Regions from separate parts of the Rhizobium tropici CIAT 899 genome, predicted to be linked through region 3. Evidence: predicted binding sites of a transcription regulator. Region 3 holds the regulator's gene; each other region holds the start of a gene.
The links. Region 3 encodes PhoB, which activates phosphate uptake and scavenging genes when phosphate is short. Its sites were predicted from a motif close to TGTCATNNANCTGTCAT; they were not measured.

Region 1 (4,994 bases), 600 kb from region 3:
CAGGATGCGGTCGTCATCGAGACTCGGTACGTCGGCAAGCTTGGTTTCGATCGCAGCATGCAGTTCCGGGAGCTTCTTCGTGCGGCTCTTGTCGCTGAGCTTCGGATCGAGCGTGTCGTGAAACAGGCGGAAGAGCGAGGCGGCGATCCCGGGATATTTATCCAGGGTAGAGGCGATATAATCCTGCGAATAGGCAATACCGGCCTGGCGCAGATAGCGGGAATAGGCGCGCAATACGTTGGTTTCACGGGCTGAGAGATCGGCGGAGACGATTAGCCGGTTGAAAGCGTCATTGTCGATCGTGCCGCCGAAGGCGGCGAGGAAGGCTTCTTCAAGGGCGGCGCCGTGGCGAGCGAGATCGATCGTCATGCCGCTGCGGGTTTCGAGCTCCATGTCGTGGAGGACGACATGGCCGGTCGAGCCGTCTTTGGCCGTGACATAGATATCGAAAGTGCGCTCGCTGATGACGTTGAAACCAAGATTTTCGAGCAGCGGCACGCGGCGCGACAGCGCCAGGTTGCCGTCGCCATGGAAGATCTTCAGCGAGAGAATGTCACCCGCCTCGTCCTTGCGGATATAGAAGGCGATGCGGATCGGCTCGATGCCGGCCGTAGCCATGATGTCAGGAAGATCGGCAAAGGCGTCTTCCGGCGAGAAGGCTTCCTGGAAGGCCTGGCTGACGGAAATGTTCGGCGCCTTTGGACCGGCCAGCATGGCAAAGCGTTCGTCCCATCGGGCCGTTATGGCGCGGATTGCTTCTTCGAGCTTGGTTTGCGGAACATGCGGCGTCTTTCCCGCGCTGCGGCCGATGATGAAATGCACGCGCGCCACCCCGCCTTCCGGGAAAGCGGGGTAATAGGCGGAGACGCGGCCGTCATAGACCGACTTCAGGTAATTGCCGATCTTCTCACGCACGACGGAATCATATTCCTCGCGCGGGACATAGACGATGACGGAGACAAAGCGGTCGAAATGGTCGATGCGCGGCAATACGCGCACGCGCGGCCGATCAGTCAGGTCGTTGATCTGTTCGGCGAAATTTGCCAGCAACGAAGTGTCGATCTGGAAGAGATCGTCGCGGGGATAGGATTCCAGCGTGTTTTCGAGCGTGCGACCCGAGTGGCTTGTGGGATCGAAGCCGAAGTGATCCTTGACCTTCTGCACCTTCGAACGCAGCAACGGCACTTCGGTGGCAGCGCTCGTATAGGCCGTCGATGTGAAGAGGCCGACGATGCGCAGTTCGCCCGTGACATTGCCATCCGTGTCGAAGCGCTTGACGCCGACATAATCCATATAGGCACGGCGGTGGACGATCGATTTGACGTTGGCCTTGGTGACGATCAGGAAATCCGGGCCATTGAGGAAGGCGAGGATTTCCGGCGTCGTGGTGACGGCGTCCTTGCCTTGCCGGAGAACGCGGACGTCCGGATTGGAGAGAATGCCGAGGCCGGTGCCGCGATCCCGCTCAACCTTGGCGTTGGCGCCCTTGCCGGAATAGACATATTCGCGCATGCCGAGGAAGGTGAAATTGCCGTCGCGTAGCCAGGCAAGGAAGGCGAGCGCCTCGTCGCGATCATTCTTGCGGCGGCCGGCCGCCTCATAGGTTGATAGTTCCGAGATGACGGTATCGAGGCGTGACAGCATCGGCTTCCAGTCGGAAACGGTGAGATGCGTCTGGTCGAGCACGGTCTGGATCCGCTTGGTCAGATCGGTCGCCTGCGCTGTCGTCAGAGGCGAGAGATGAAGCTGTATATGGCTGACCCGATGGGCCGGATCGCTCGGACGATCGGCAGAATAAAGGCTCGGCTGCTTGCCCTTCTCGATGACCAGGATCGGATGCACCGCCATATAGAGATCGCGATAGCTGCTAGTCACTTCGCCCATGATCGATTCATAAAGGAAGGGCATGTTGTGGTCGGTGATCGAAAGGATCGAGACGGCAACGCCATCGGGTTCGATACCGCCGACCTGCTCGATGCTGACGCGGGGGGACGTGGCGCTCCAGGCTGCGAGTTCCTTGGCCGCATGCGCCGCGGCAAGTGCCAGCATCTCGGGGCTGTAAAGCTCCATGTCGTCATTGCTCGCCCGGCCAAACAGGATTTCGGGATCGAGATGTGCCTCGCCTGTCGCCGCCGCAATCTTGCGTGCCGCCTCGATCTGTTTTTCCCGTTTCGGATTAGTCTTGGGCGCCATGAATTTCCTCCCGATTTTCGAATTCTGACGACAGTAGCAGAAGGTTTAGCGAAAAAACTGGCAAAAAGAATGCGAATTTGGTTCGTTTCGGACTGATTTTGGTCGGTTTTTTCAAAAAACTTGCCGAAAACGGCGATGTTGATGAAAAACAGGCTTAATCGGCGAGAAATTGGCGGAATCGACTCGTCAACAGAGGTTTTCATGACTCTGTGAAGGGCGGTTGACAGAGTGCCGCGAAAGGGATCATCAACTTGCGCCATTGCAGTTTGAAGCCCTGAACTGAAAGCACAATCATGTCGCAAGTGTCGGCCGGCGCCGTTATCGTCATTTCCAGCCATGTCGTTCGAGGGTCCGTCGGCAATCGCGCTGCAGTCTTTGCGCTGGAAACACTCGGCCATCCGGTCTGGGCGCTGCCGACCATCGTTCTGCCATGGCACCCCGGCCATGGCCGCTCGACGCGCCTGACCTTCAACGAAGCCGATTTTGACCATGCGATTGACGATCTCATCGCCTCACCCTGGCTTTCCGAGGTCAAGGCGGTGCTATCGGGCTACTTCGGCAACGCCGCCCAGGCGCATGCCGTCGCCCGGCTGGTGACGGCTCTGCGGGAGAAAAACCCGGATATTCTCTATGCCTGCGATCCCGTCATCGGCGATGCCGGCGGGCTCTATGTGCCGCAGGCGACAGCGGAAGCGATCCGCGACCACCTGATCCCGCTGGCGTCACTCGCGACACCGAACCGCTATGAGCTTGCCTGGCTGGCGGGAGCGCCGCTCGAGGATAACAACGCCATCATGGAGGCGGCGCTCGCGCTTGGACCGTCGCGCATGCTGGTGACGTCCGCCGTTCCGATGATGGCCGGGGGTATCGGGAACCTCTATCTCAGCGGCCGAAACGCGCTGCTTGCCGAGCATCGCAGCGTCGAAGGCGCACCGAATGGGCTCGGCGATCTCCTGTCTGCCGTCTTCCTGTCGCGGCTGCTTTCGGGGATGGATGAGGAGCGGGCATTGCAGCTGACGACAGCCAGCGTCTTCGAGGTGCTGGCACGGGCCGTCAAACGCGGCAGCAACGAGCTGACACTGGCTGTCGATTCCGCAAGCCTATCGACACCGATGGCGATGGTGCAGCTACGCCACCTCGTCCATCCTGCACAACGTAAGAAAAAGTAACGGCCAGAGCTTTTTAGCCTGCAGCAGTTCCAGCAAAAGTGCGAAGCGTTTTGCGTCCGGAACTGCGTGAAAACAAGTAGATAGAGCGTTTTCGCGATTCGAAGAAAAGCGGAAACGTTTTATCGCGCGCCGAAAATCGCCGAGCCGACGCGAACACTGGTCGCGCCGAAGGCAACTGCAATTTCGTAATCGCTCGACATGCCCATCGAGAGCTTTTCGACGCCGGCCTGCTTGGCAAGCTTGGCAAGCAGAGCAAAATGCGGCCCCGGATTTTCGTCGGCCGGCGGGATGCACATCAGACCCTCTATGGAAAGCCCGAGCTCCTTACGGCAGAGATCGACGAAACTGGCCGTATCGTCGGGCGCGATACCTGCCTTTTGCGGCTCCAACCCGGTATTGACCTGCACGTAGAGCCGAATGGTCTTGCCCTGCCGCTTGATTTCATCGGCAATGGCCCGCGCGATCTTTTCCCGGTCAATGGTTTCGATCACGTCGAACAGCGCCACGGCGTCTGCGGCCTTGTTCGATTGCAGCGGCCCGATCAGATGTAGCTCGATCTCGGGCGTCTCGGCCTTCAGCTCCGGCCACTTGCCCTGGCTCTCCTGCACGCGGTTTTCGCCAAACACCCGTTGACCGGCCGAAATCGCCGGGCGGATTTGATCGGCATCGAAGGTCTTGGAAACAGCAACGAGCTGCACAGAGCCGGCAGCTCGGCCGGCCTGACGCTCGGCAGCCGCGATATGGGAACGGACTTCGTCCAAGCGCTCTTGAAGTTCCATCTTCTCGCCTCGATATTTGGCTTGCTTCTCAAACTTTGCAGTAATGAGGCTCGCAGGCTTTGCCAAGGGCGAATGCGTCCGAATCCGGCTTTGCATTGCAAGATAAGGCACTTGCTGCGGCTGCTAAACTTGACGCTTGGGTGGTTTCGTGGTGAAGGTCACGCCTTACTCCCCATGATTTTCCGGAATACAAGAACAGATGACTAGCGAACGTTATAATCCGCGCGATGCCGAGCCCCGCTGGCAGGAAAAATGGAACGAAGAGAAGGTCTTCGTGACAGACAATGCCGATCCGCGTGAGAAATATTACGTCCTAGAGATGTTTCCCTATCCGTCGGGCCGCATCCATATGGGCCATGTGCGTAACTACGCCATGGGCGATGTCGTTGCCCGCTACAAGCGTGCCCGCGGCTATAACGTGCTGCATCCGATGGGCTGGGACGCCTTCGGCATGCCGGCGGAAAACGCCGCACGCGACAATAAAGTGCACCCGAAGGAATGGACCTACCAGAACATCGCCTCCATGCGCACACAGCTGAAGGCCATGGGGCTGTCGCTCGACTGGAGCCGCGAGTTCGCGACCTGCGACGTCGATTATTATCACCGCCAGCAGATGCTCTTCATCGACATGATGGAGAAGGGCCTGGTTTACCGCAAGAAGTCCAAGGTCAACTGGGACCCGGTTGACAATACCGTTCTCGCCAACGAGCAGGTCATCGACGGCCGCGGCTGGCGCTCGGGCGCGCTGGTCGAGCAGCGCGAGCTGACGCAGTGGTTCTTCAAGATCACCGAGTTCAGCCAGGAACTGCTGGATGCTCTGGATACGCTGGACCATTGGCCGGAAAAAGTACGG
Region 2 (4,994 bases), 630 kb from region 3:
TTTCGAGAGATTAGCGCCGAAACCTCGTGTAGAATCCGCACTGCCGCAATGTTGAATCTGCGGAAATATTGCGCTGCGACGGTTCGCGATGGCGCCGATCAGCTATCGCCATGTCTCTGATCGATAAGGAAGACTTGCCGACTTGCGGTTGCAGTGCAGCGAAGCCGCTGCAGGGCTGCTGCGCAGGGATATGACAAGCAAATCAGATATGCCGGCCTATGTCGTCATTGGAATCGTCGACATTGGGATCCGCGGGGCCGTTGATGGTGTAGGTGCCGTATTTCTTCGCCCAGGAGCGCGCACCGAAGGGCAGGGACAGCAAATAGATGACGACGGTCACGACCATGACATGCCACGTGTAGCTCATTAGCAGCGCGACATAGACGACAAGGCCGAGCATGATCGGCAGCACCAGATCACGCCTTACGCCATTGCCTTCCGATTTGCCGGACCATACCGGCAGACGGCTGACCAGAAGAAAGCCGATGAGGACGGTATAGGCTGCACCCCACAAGGCGAAGGTGCGGTCCGGCGTCAGGCCGAGAAAGCCGAGATAAACAGGCAGCAGCACCAGCATGGCGCCGGCAGGCGCGGGTACGCCGACGAAATATTCCGACTGCCAGGAAGCCTTGTGCTCGCGCTCGGCCATGACGTTGAAGCGGGCGAGCCGCAGCCCGGCGGCGATCGTGTAGATCAGTGCCGCGATCCAGCCAAGCGAGCGGGCCTGGTCGAGCAGGAAGACGTAGACGACGAGCGCCGGGGCAACGCCGAAGTTGACGATGTCGGCGAGCGAATCCATCTGCGCGCCGAACTTCGAGGTGGCCTTCATTAACCGCGCGACGCGCCCGTCGATGCCGTCCAGGAAGGCGGCGACCAGCACGGCCACGACGGCGAGCTCGTAGCGGTTTTCGAAAGCGAGACGAATGCCCGTCAGGCCCGAGCAGATCGCCAGCACGGTGATCATGTTCGGCACGATCAGCCGCAACGGAATTTCCCGGAGACGCGGTCCGCGTGCTTCGTCGTTAGGCCCGTGTGGCTCGAAAGGCGGAAAAGGCGTCTTCATCTCGCTCGTGTTCCTAGAGCAATTCCAGCAAAAGTGCGAAGCAGCTTTGCGTCCGAAATTGCGTGAAAACAATAGTGTAGAGTATTTCCGTACCTCCGTTTAGGGCGGAAATACTCTCGGCTTCAGCTGCGGCGGCTAAGGGTTGCGCCCTTGGCCGAGCCGAATTCGGCAATGACGGTTTCGCCGGCGATCGCCCGCTGGCCGACGGCAACGCGCGACGAAGCACCTTCCGGCAGGAAGACATCGAGGCGCGAGCCGAAACGGATGAGGCCGATGCGCTCGCCGGCATCCAGCGGCTCGTTCGGATGGACGAAGCAAAGAATGCGCCGGGCAACGAGGCCGGCAATCTGCACGACGCCGATTTCGCCATGCTTCGTTTCGATCACGAGGCCGTTGCGCTCGTTCTGTTCGCTGGCCTTGTCGAGTTCGGCATTGAGGAAGCTGCCCTGACGATAGGCGACGTTGGTGATGCGGCCGCGCATAGGCGAGCGGTTCACATGGCAATCGAAGACGTTCATGAAGATCGAGATACGCAGCATCGGCTGGCTGCCGAGGTTGAGCTCAGCCGGCGGCGTCACCATCTGCACGCTCGAAACCTTACCGTCCGCCGGCGATATCGCCAGATCATCGTCCTGGGGCGTCAGGCGTTCGGGATCGCGGAAGAAATAGGCGCACCACAGCGTCAGGATCAGGCCGATCCAGAAGAGCGGCTTGAAGATCCAACCGAGCACCAGCGACGCGACGAAGAAACCTGCAACGAAGGGATAGCCCTCCTTGTGTACGGGAACGATGACATTGCGCACGCTGTTCATCAAGCTCATCTATGGCCTACTCCGTTAGGGCATTTCCGCCAGGAACCGGGCTCCGGTTCTCCGTCAAGATCATGCCAGTCAAAAGAATGAGAACAAGATAAGCGGTCTTGCTCTGAATACCAGTCGAGCGTGACTACAGGCAAACTCTGTCACGGGCAATGCTTTCGCACGCTCGTCCTCAACGCAATCCGCATCGAGCAAGATGCCAACGTCCCCCGGACTTGAAAAGTGTAGCCTGTGGAAACCCGTGTGGGATGCAATGAAAAGGCCGCCGATGGCGGCGGCCTCCTATGTTTTGCGTCGATCGACAGGAAATCAGAGGCCGAGAGCAGCGCGCAGTTCCGTCTTGGCGCCTTCATACTCGGTCTTGTAATCGTCATGCGTCATGATGGTTTCGGCGATGACGGTGCCTGCAATGCGGCCGGCTTCGATGTCGGAGGCGTAATGGATGCCGCCGACGATGCGGTTATGGCCGTATTCCCAGGCGCGGGCCATGATGGCGGCGCGCTTTTCCGGCACCATATTCGCAAGCACGATGCCCATCAGCGTGCCGACCGTGGTGTGGCCGGACGGATAGGAGCCGGACTTGGAGAGCGGTACGATCGGCTTGACGAGATCGCTGTAGAGATGCGGGCGCGGACGCTTCCAGACATCCTTGGCTGGGTCGACGACGGCGCCTTCGGTCTCGACGACGCGATCGAAGAAGGCCGAAAACTTCGGCAGGTTTTCCTTGGTGAATTTCGGATTGTCGATGACGTCGGAAAAGCGCCAGACATTCTCTTCCGCGTCGGCCACGGCGCGTGCCGCCATTTCCGGTGTGCGGGTCACCTGGATCGTCAGGATTTCGCCGAGCTCCGCCTTCATCTGCGCGGAATCATTGGCAGGCGGGGGCGGAAGCAGATCGAGGAGGTTGATCTCCTTAGCATCGGCGAAAGGCTTGGCATCCTCGGCGAAAACCGGCGAGGCCAGGCCGACGACGAGCAAAAGGCTTAAAGCTTTGGCAAGAGTACGCATTGGGGGGCTCCGTTCAAAAAGACCCTCGTACCTAGCAAGCTGTCATCTCAGTCTCGTGACAGCAATCGGTGCATAACTGCTGCGCCCCGGTGCTGCCATGGAGTGCAGAATTCAATGCTTCTGCGGGTTTTCTCACCTTGCCGGCGCCAGCCGATCGATAACGCCCAGGTCGTCGTTCTCGCGCACCTGCTTCAGATGCTCCTCGGCCTGCGTCGCCTCGCGCTGGCGGTTCCACATGGATGCATAAAGCCCGTTCCGCGCCAGCAGTTCGGCATGTGTGCCGCGCTCGGCGATCACACCACTTTTCAGCACGATGATCTCGTCCGCGCCGATAACAGTCGACAGACGATGAGCAATCACAAGTGTCGTGCGGTTCTTGGAGACGACGTCGAGTGCGGCCTGTATTTCGCGCTCGGTCGTCGTATCGAGCGCAGAGGTCGCCTCGTCGAGGATCAGAACGGGCGGCGATTTAAGAACGGTGCGCGCGATCGCCACGCGCTGCTTCTCGCCGCCAGACAATTTGAGACCGCGTTCGCCGACCTTGGTCTCGAAGCCTTCCGGCAGTTGACGGATGAAATCGCCGATCTGCGCGATCTCCGCGGCCGCCATCACTTCCGCCTCGCTTGCGCCCGGCCGGCCATAGCGGACGTTGTAGGCGATGGTATCGTTGAAAAGCACGGTATCCTGCGGCACCATGCCGATGACCTTGCGCAGGCTCTTCTGCGTGACGGTTCGCAGATCCTGGCCGTCGATGGTGATCGTACCGCTTTGCACGTCGTAGAAACGATAAAGCAGGCGCGACAACGTCGATTTTCCGGCGCCTGAAGGCCCGACGACGGCGACGGTCTTGCCTGCCGGAACCTCGAAAGAAATGCCCTTCAGGATCGGCCGGGCCGGATCATAGGCGAAATGCACGTCCTTGAACGTGATCGCGCCATTACCGATGACAAGTTCCTTGGCGTCAGGCGCATCGACCACCTCGGGCTTGACCTCGAGCAGATCGAACATCTCCTCGATATCGGTCAGGCCCTGGCGTATTTCGCGATAGACGAAGCCGATGAAGTTGAGCGGCACGGAGAGCTGCAGCAGCATGGCATTGATGAAGACGAAGTCTCCGACCGTGTGTTGGCCGTTGAGGACAGACCAGCCGGACATGACCATCATCACTGTCGTGCCGAGGCCGAAGATCAAGCCCTGGCCGAAGTTCAGCCAGCCAAGTGACGTCCAGACGCTGGTGGCAGCCTTTTCATATCGCTCCATCGATTGATCGAAGCGTTTGGCTTCCATCTCCTCGTTGCCGAAATATTTGACCGTCTCGAAGTTCAGCAGCGAATCGATCGCCTTGGTGTTGGCGTCGGTGTCGCTGTTGTTCATCGTCCGGCGGATGGAGATGCGCCAGTCGCTCGCCTTGACGGTGAACCAGATGTAGAGCCAGACCGTGACGGCTGTGACCGCGAGATAGGAAAAGCCATAGCCGCGCCAGAAGATAATGGCGGTCAGCAGGAATTCGATGAAGGTCGGAAACGTGTTGAGGATCGTGAAGCGGACGATCGTCTCGATGCCCTTGGTGCCGCGCTCGATGATGCGAGAGAGGCCGCCGGTCTTCCGCTCCAGATGGAAACGCAGCGAGAGTTCGTGCATGTGCACGAAGGTCCTGTAGGCGAGCTGGCGCACCGCATACTGACCGACACTCGCAAACAGCGCGTCGCGCAGCTGGTTGAGGCCGAGCTGGATCAGGCGCGTCGCGTTCGTGGCGATGATCAAGGCGACAGCGCCGACCAGGAAGGCAGGCAGAATGCCCTGCATGTCGAGCTTGCCGTTCAGCGCATCGACGGACCATTTGAAGAAGTAGGGGACCAGCAGCAGGAAGAATTTCGAGACCAGCAGGAAGACGGTCGCCCAGACCACCCGCATCTTTAGATCCATGCGCCCGCTCGGCCACATATAGGGCCAGAGATTGACGATCGTGTTCAACGGATTGCTGGAATCCGCCGATATGGTTTTCTTCTGGCCTGCCATGTCCGTCTCCGGCGAATGATTGGGCAGCCGGGATGGCAGTGTTTGCACAGCCGACTGGCGAGCCTTCGCAGCCAAGACATGGCCAT
Region 3 (4,994 bases):
ACGTCTATGCGCTCTACATCGTCCGTCGATATAGGGAGCAATACGAATGAGCGACGTCGTATCCTCCTCTCAGTTCAACATGCCGCGCGGGTTGACGCCGGGTGCATCCGTGCGCCGCGATATCGGCATCAGGCGACGCTACGCCGCCGAGCGCCGCTTCCGCGCCTATGGGATTACCGCCGTCATCTTCGGTCTCGTCTTCCTTATCATCCTGGTCTCGACCGTGGTCCGCACCGGCTATACCGCCTTCGTTCAGACCTCGATCACCCTGCCGATCGAATTCTCCGAGAAGGTGATCGACCCCGCAGCCAAGCGCGCCACCGATCCGAAGGTTCTGATCGCTGCCAACTACCCGGTACTGGTGCGCGACGCGCTGGTGAAAGCCTTGAGCATCGATCCCGCCAATCGCGCGCTCGTTCGTGCGGCGACGGCGATGGTGTCGGACAGTGCCAGGATCGCGCTGCGCGATAGGGTCATCGCCAATCCCTCGATCATAGGGACGACGCAGAACGTCACCTTCCTTGCCAGTTCCAATATCGATTCAGCCAACAAGGGCCAGATCGATCTGACTGTCGATGAGAAGGATCGTAAGATATCCGACCGCCAGGTCACCTGGATGAAGCAACTCAGCGAAAGCGGTGCGCTCTACAAGGCCTTCAACAGCGGTCTCTTCCTGTCGGGCAACTCGAGCCGGCCCGAAGCCGCCGGGCTCGGCGTCGCTCTGATCGGCTCGTTCTACCTGATGCTGACCGTTCTCGTCCTTGCCTTGCCGGTCGGCGTCGCCGCCTCGATCTATCTGGAGGAGTTCGCACCGAAGAACCGGCTGACGGATTTGATCGAGGTCAACATCAACAATCTCGCGGCTGTCCCATCGATCGTCTACGGCCTGCTGGGTCTCTCGGTCTTCATCAACATGATGGGACTGCCGCGCTCGGCCTCGCTGGTCGGCGGTCTCGTGCTGAGCCTGATGACGCTGCCGATGATCATTATCGCCACACGCTCGGCGCTGCGGGCCGTGCCGCCGTCGATCCGCAGCGCGGCGCTCGGTCTTGGTGCATCGCGCATGCAGATGGTCTTCCATCACGTCCTGCCGCTTGCGATGCCCGGCATTCTGACGGGCACGATCCTCGGGCTTGCGCACGCGCTTGGCGAGACTGCGCCGCTGCTTCTGATCGGCATGGTCGCCTTCGTCGCCAACTATCCGGCATCGCCGCTCGATCCTTCGACGGCGCTGCCGGTGCAGATCTACATGTGGGCGAGCGAAGCCGAGCGGGCCTTTGTCGAAAGGACGTCCGGCGCCATCATCGTGCTTCTCTTCTTCCTCGTCGCGATGAACATCGGCGCCATCCTGCTGCGGCGCCGCTTTGAGCGGCGCTGGTAAGGGAGGGCGCACGAAATGAACATGATGACGGAAGCCGCCAGCGAAAAAGCATTGTCCAGGAAGATGACGACGATCCCCTACAAGATGATCGGCCAGGACGTTTCTGTGTTCTACGGCGACAAGCGGGCGCTCTTCGGCGTCAATCTGAAGATCCGCACCAATACGGTCACGGCTTTGATCGGCCCTTCCGGTTGCGGCAAGTCCACCTTCCTGCGCTGCCTCAACCGCATGAACGATACGATCGAGACCTGCCGGGTCACCGGCAAGATCACGCTCGACGATCAGGATGTCTACGACGACAGCATCGACGTGGTGGAACTGCGCGCCCGCGTCGGCATGGTCTTTCAGAAGCCCAACCCATTTCCGAAGTCCATCTATGAGAACGTCGCCTACGGCCCGCGCATCCATGGCCTGCATCGCTCAAAGGCCGATCTCGAGCATATCGTCGAGACCAGCCTGCAGAAGGCCGGTCTCTGGGGCGAGGTCAAGGATCGGCTCCATGATGCCGGCACGAGCCTGTCCGGCGGCCAGCAGCAGCGTCTGTGCATCGCCCGCGCCGTCGCGGTCAGCCCGGAGGTCATCCTGATGGACGAGCCATGCTCGGCGCTTGATCCGATAGCGACCGCCAAGGTCGAGGATCTCATCCACGAGCTTCGGGAAAACTTCACCATCGTCATCGTGACGCATTCCATGCAGCAGGCAGCCCGCGTCTCGCAGCGTACCGCAATGTTCCATCTCGGCCACCTGGTCGAGGAGAACGACACCGATAAGATGTTCACCAATCCCGACGATTTCCGCACGCAGGATTACATCATGGGCCGTTTTGGTTGATGATGGCAGGCGCGCGGCTCATTTCACACAGTTCACCTTGAGGATAGAAAAATGGTCTCCACTCACATTCTCTCTGCCTACGACGAAGACCTGAAGTTCCTGACGCGCCGCATTGCTGAAATGGGCGGCCTGGCAGAGCAGATGGTTAGCGACAGCGTACGCGCCTTGGTCAACAGCGACGCTGCCCTGGCCCAGAAGGTCATCTCCGACGACGTCGTTCTCGACCATGCCGAGCGCGAAGTCGGAGACAAGGCGATCGTCACCATCGCCCGCCGTCAGCCGATGGCGGCGGACCTGCGTGAAATCATGGGCTCGATCCGCATCGCATCCGATCTCGAGCGCGTCGGCGATCTCGGCAAGAACACTGCAAAGCGCGTCATCGCCGTCCAGGGCACCGGTGTCCCGCGCCGCCTCGCCCGCGGCATCGAGCATCTCTCCGAACTGGCGCTGAGCCAGCTCAAGGAAGTTCTGGATGTCTACGCGACCCGCTCGCCGGACAAAGCCGTATCGATCCGCGAACGCGACGAGGAAATCGACGCCATGTACACCTCGCTCTTTCGCGAGATGCTGACCTACATGATGGAAGATCCGCGCAACATCACCACCTGCACGCATCTTCTTTTCTGCGCCAAGAACATCGAGCGCATCGGCGACCATGCCACCAACATCGCCGAGACGATCTATTACATGGCGACGGGCGCGCAGCCGGAAGGCGAGCGCCCGAAGGACGATACCGCCAATACCGTCGGCGCAGTGACGGAATAATCTGGAAGCGAAGAAAGGAGACCATAGGCGCATGGTTCCGAGAGTTGCTGTTGTAGAAGACGAGGAAGCGCTTAGCGTTCTGCTGCGCTACAATCTTGAGGCCGAAGGCTTCGAGGTGGACACGATCCTCAGAGGCGATGAGGCCGAGCTGCGTCTCCAGGAGCGCATCCCCGATCTCCTGATCCTCGACTGGATGCTCCCCGGCGTATCGGGCATCGAGCTCTGCCGCCGGCTGCGTATGCGGCCGGAGACGGAGCGCCTGCCGATCATCATGCTGACGGCCCGCGGCGAGGAAAGCGAGCGCGTGCGCGGGCTTTCGACCGGCGCGGACGATTATGTCGTCAAGCCGTTCTCGACGCCGGAGCTGATGGCTCGCGTCAAGGCGATGCTGCGGCGCGCCCGCCCGGAGGTTCTCTCCACGGTGCTGCGCTGCGGCGATATCGAGCTGGACCGCGAAACTCATCGCGTCCACCGCAAGAGCCGCGAAGTGCGGCTGGGGCCGACGGAATTCCGCCTGCTTGAGTTCCTGATGTCCTCGCCGGGCCGCGTCTTCTCGCGTTCGCAGCTGCTCGACGGCGTATGGGGTCACGATATCTACGTCGACGAACGCACGGTCGACGTCCATGTCGGCCGCCTGCGCAAGGCGCTCAATTTCTCCAATATGCAGGATGTCATCCGCACCGTTCGCGGCGCGGGCTACTCCATGGAAGCCTGAGCGGGGAGACCCGATCAGGCATCAACATAGCGGCGGAAACAGAAAACGGGCCTCAAGGGCCCGTTTCTTTATCTCAGTCATCAAGCCTCTCAGCCACGCGGCTGGGCCGGTCTACGCCGTTCATGCACCGGCTGGTAGGCCAGGCGCTGATGGTAGGTGCAGTAAGGCGATGAATCTGGGCTCTCGTTGCCGCAGAAATGGAAATCGTCCTTCAGCGGATCGCCGACCGGCCACTTGCAGGTGCGCTCCGTCAGTTCCGTCAGGCCGAGGCGGCGGGAGATCGGAACGACGACGTTCGATGCCGGGCGATATTGGATTTCGTTGACGGAATCGATCTCGATCTCTTCCTTCAGCATGGTTGCGCCCTGCTGGCGGGCAACCACCGTGCGGGTAGCAACGCGCGATCCGTAGGTCGCAGCGCGAGGTGCCGCTGCGCTGCGCTTCGGCGTGCGTGCTGCGGTTGCCGTGCCGCCCGCCTTCGCTCGGCCGGGGAGGTTCAGGCGATGCACCTTGCCGATGACGGCGTTACGGCTCACGCCACCGAGCTGCGCAGCAATCTGGCTGGCGCTCAATCCTTCGGACCATAGCTTTTTCAGCTTCTCGACGCGTTCGTCTGTCCAATTCATGCCCTGTCTCCGCTGTCGCGTTTCCGATGGCAGAATCCCTCACCATTGCCTCGCATGGTATCGAGGCGCGAAACGCTCTAAAATTGTGGTGACTAGTTCCGCCGCATGCAGTCTAGCAATTGGTTTTTAACCTAGTGTGAGGCTGACTCCGTGACAAGAGTCGCGGGAATCTTGAGGAATCGATTTCGAGGTTTTCCCCAACTTGCTGTCCGGGCGTGGCATTTCTGCCATAGGCGCCGCCCGGCGCATCTCTTTTGCCGGCAAGTGTTTTCTCGCACCTGCTAAAACGGCAGTTTTGTTGACATCGCGGTGCAAAACATCAATAGTGCCCGAGCCGCCGCAAGGCGGCATTTTTGATTTTTTCGGACCCGTTTCATCAAATGGAAGCGATCGGTCCTTAAAGTTGTGATCAGGAGATAGGGCCATGGCCGAGACCACGCCGCTTTACGACACCTACTTGCGCGCTCCGCTGCGGTTCGAGCGAGGCGAGGGCGTCTGGCTGGTCACTGAGAATGGCGAACGCTACCTCGATTTCGCAGCCGGCGTCGCGGTCAATTCGCTCGGTCATGCTCATCCCCATCTTGTCGCCGAACTGAAGGCGCAGGCCGACAAGGTCTGGCACCTGTCCAACCTCTATGAGGTGCCCGGTCAGGAGAAGCTGTCGAAGCGGCTGACG

Region 1: the regulator PhoB is predicted to act here: its motif matches at 2,403-2,419, upstream of RTCIAT899_RS18535 (NAD-glutamate dehydrogenase).
Region 2: the regulator PhoB is predicted to act here: its motif matches at 2,930-2,946, upstream of RTCIAT899_RS05890 (acid phosphatase).

Annotation. Positions count from the first base shown of each region.
Region 1 covers NC_020059.1:3,819,585-3,824,578, forward strand. Annotated here, with positions in the region: gene RTCIAT899_RS18535 (NAD-glutamate dehydrogenase) at 1-2,193, opposite strand, end outside; gene pdxY (pyridoxal kinase PdxY) at 2,487-3,362, shown strand; gene RTCIAT899_RS18545 (YggS family pyridoxal phosphate-dependent enzyme) at 3,482-4,141, opposite strand; gene leuS (leucine--tRNA ligase) at 4,341-4,994, shown strand, end outside.
Region 2 covers NC_020059.1:1,211,419-1,216,412, forward strand. Annotated here, with positions in the region: gene pssA (CDP-diacylglycerol--serine O-phosphatidyltransferase) at 203-1,063, opposite strand; gene RTCIAT899_RS05885 (phosphatidylserine decarboxylase) at 1,186-1,884, opposite strand; gene RTCIAT899_RS05890 (acid phosphatase) at 2,191-2,889, opposite strand; gene RTCIAT899_RS05895 (ABCB family ABC transporter ATP-binding protein/permease) at 3,022-4,908, opposite strand.
Region 3 covers NC_020059.1:579,323-584,316, forward strand. Annotated here, with positions in the region: gene pstC (phosphate ABC transporter permease subunit PstC) at 1-50, shown strand, start outside; gene pstA (phosphate ABC transporter permease PstA) at 47-1,381, shown strand; gene pstB (phosphate ABC transporter ATP-binding protein PstB) at 1,397-2,212, shown strand; gene phoU (phosphate signaling complex protein PhoU) at 2,264-2,977, shown strand; gene phoB (phosphate regulon transcriptional regulator PhoB) at 3,009-3,692, shown strand; gene RTCIAT899_RS02860 (GcrA family cell cycle regulator) at 3,782-4,318, opposite strand; gene RTCIAT899_RS02865 (aspartate aminotransferase family protein) at 4,743-4,994, shown strand, end outside.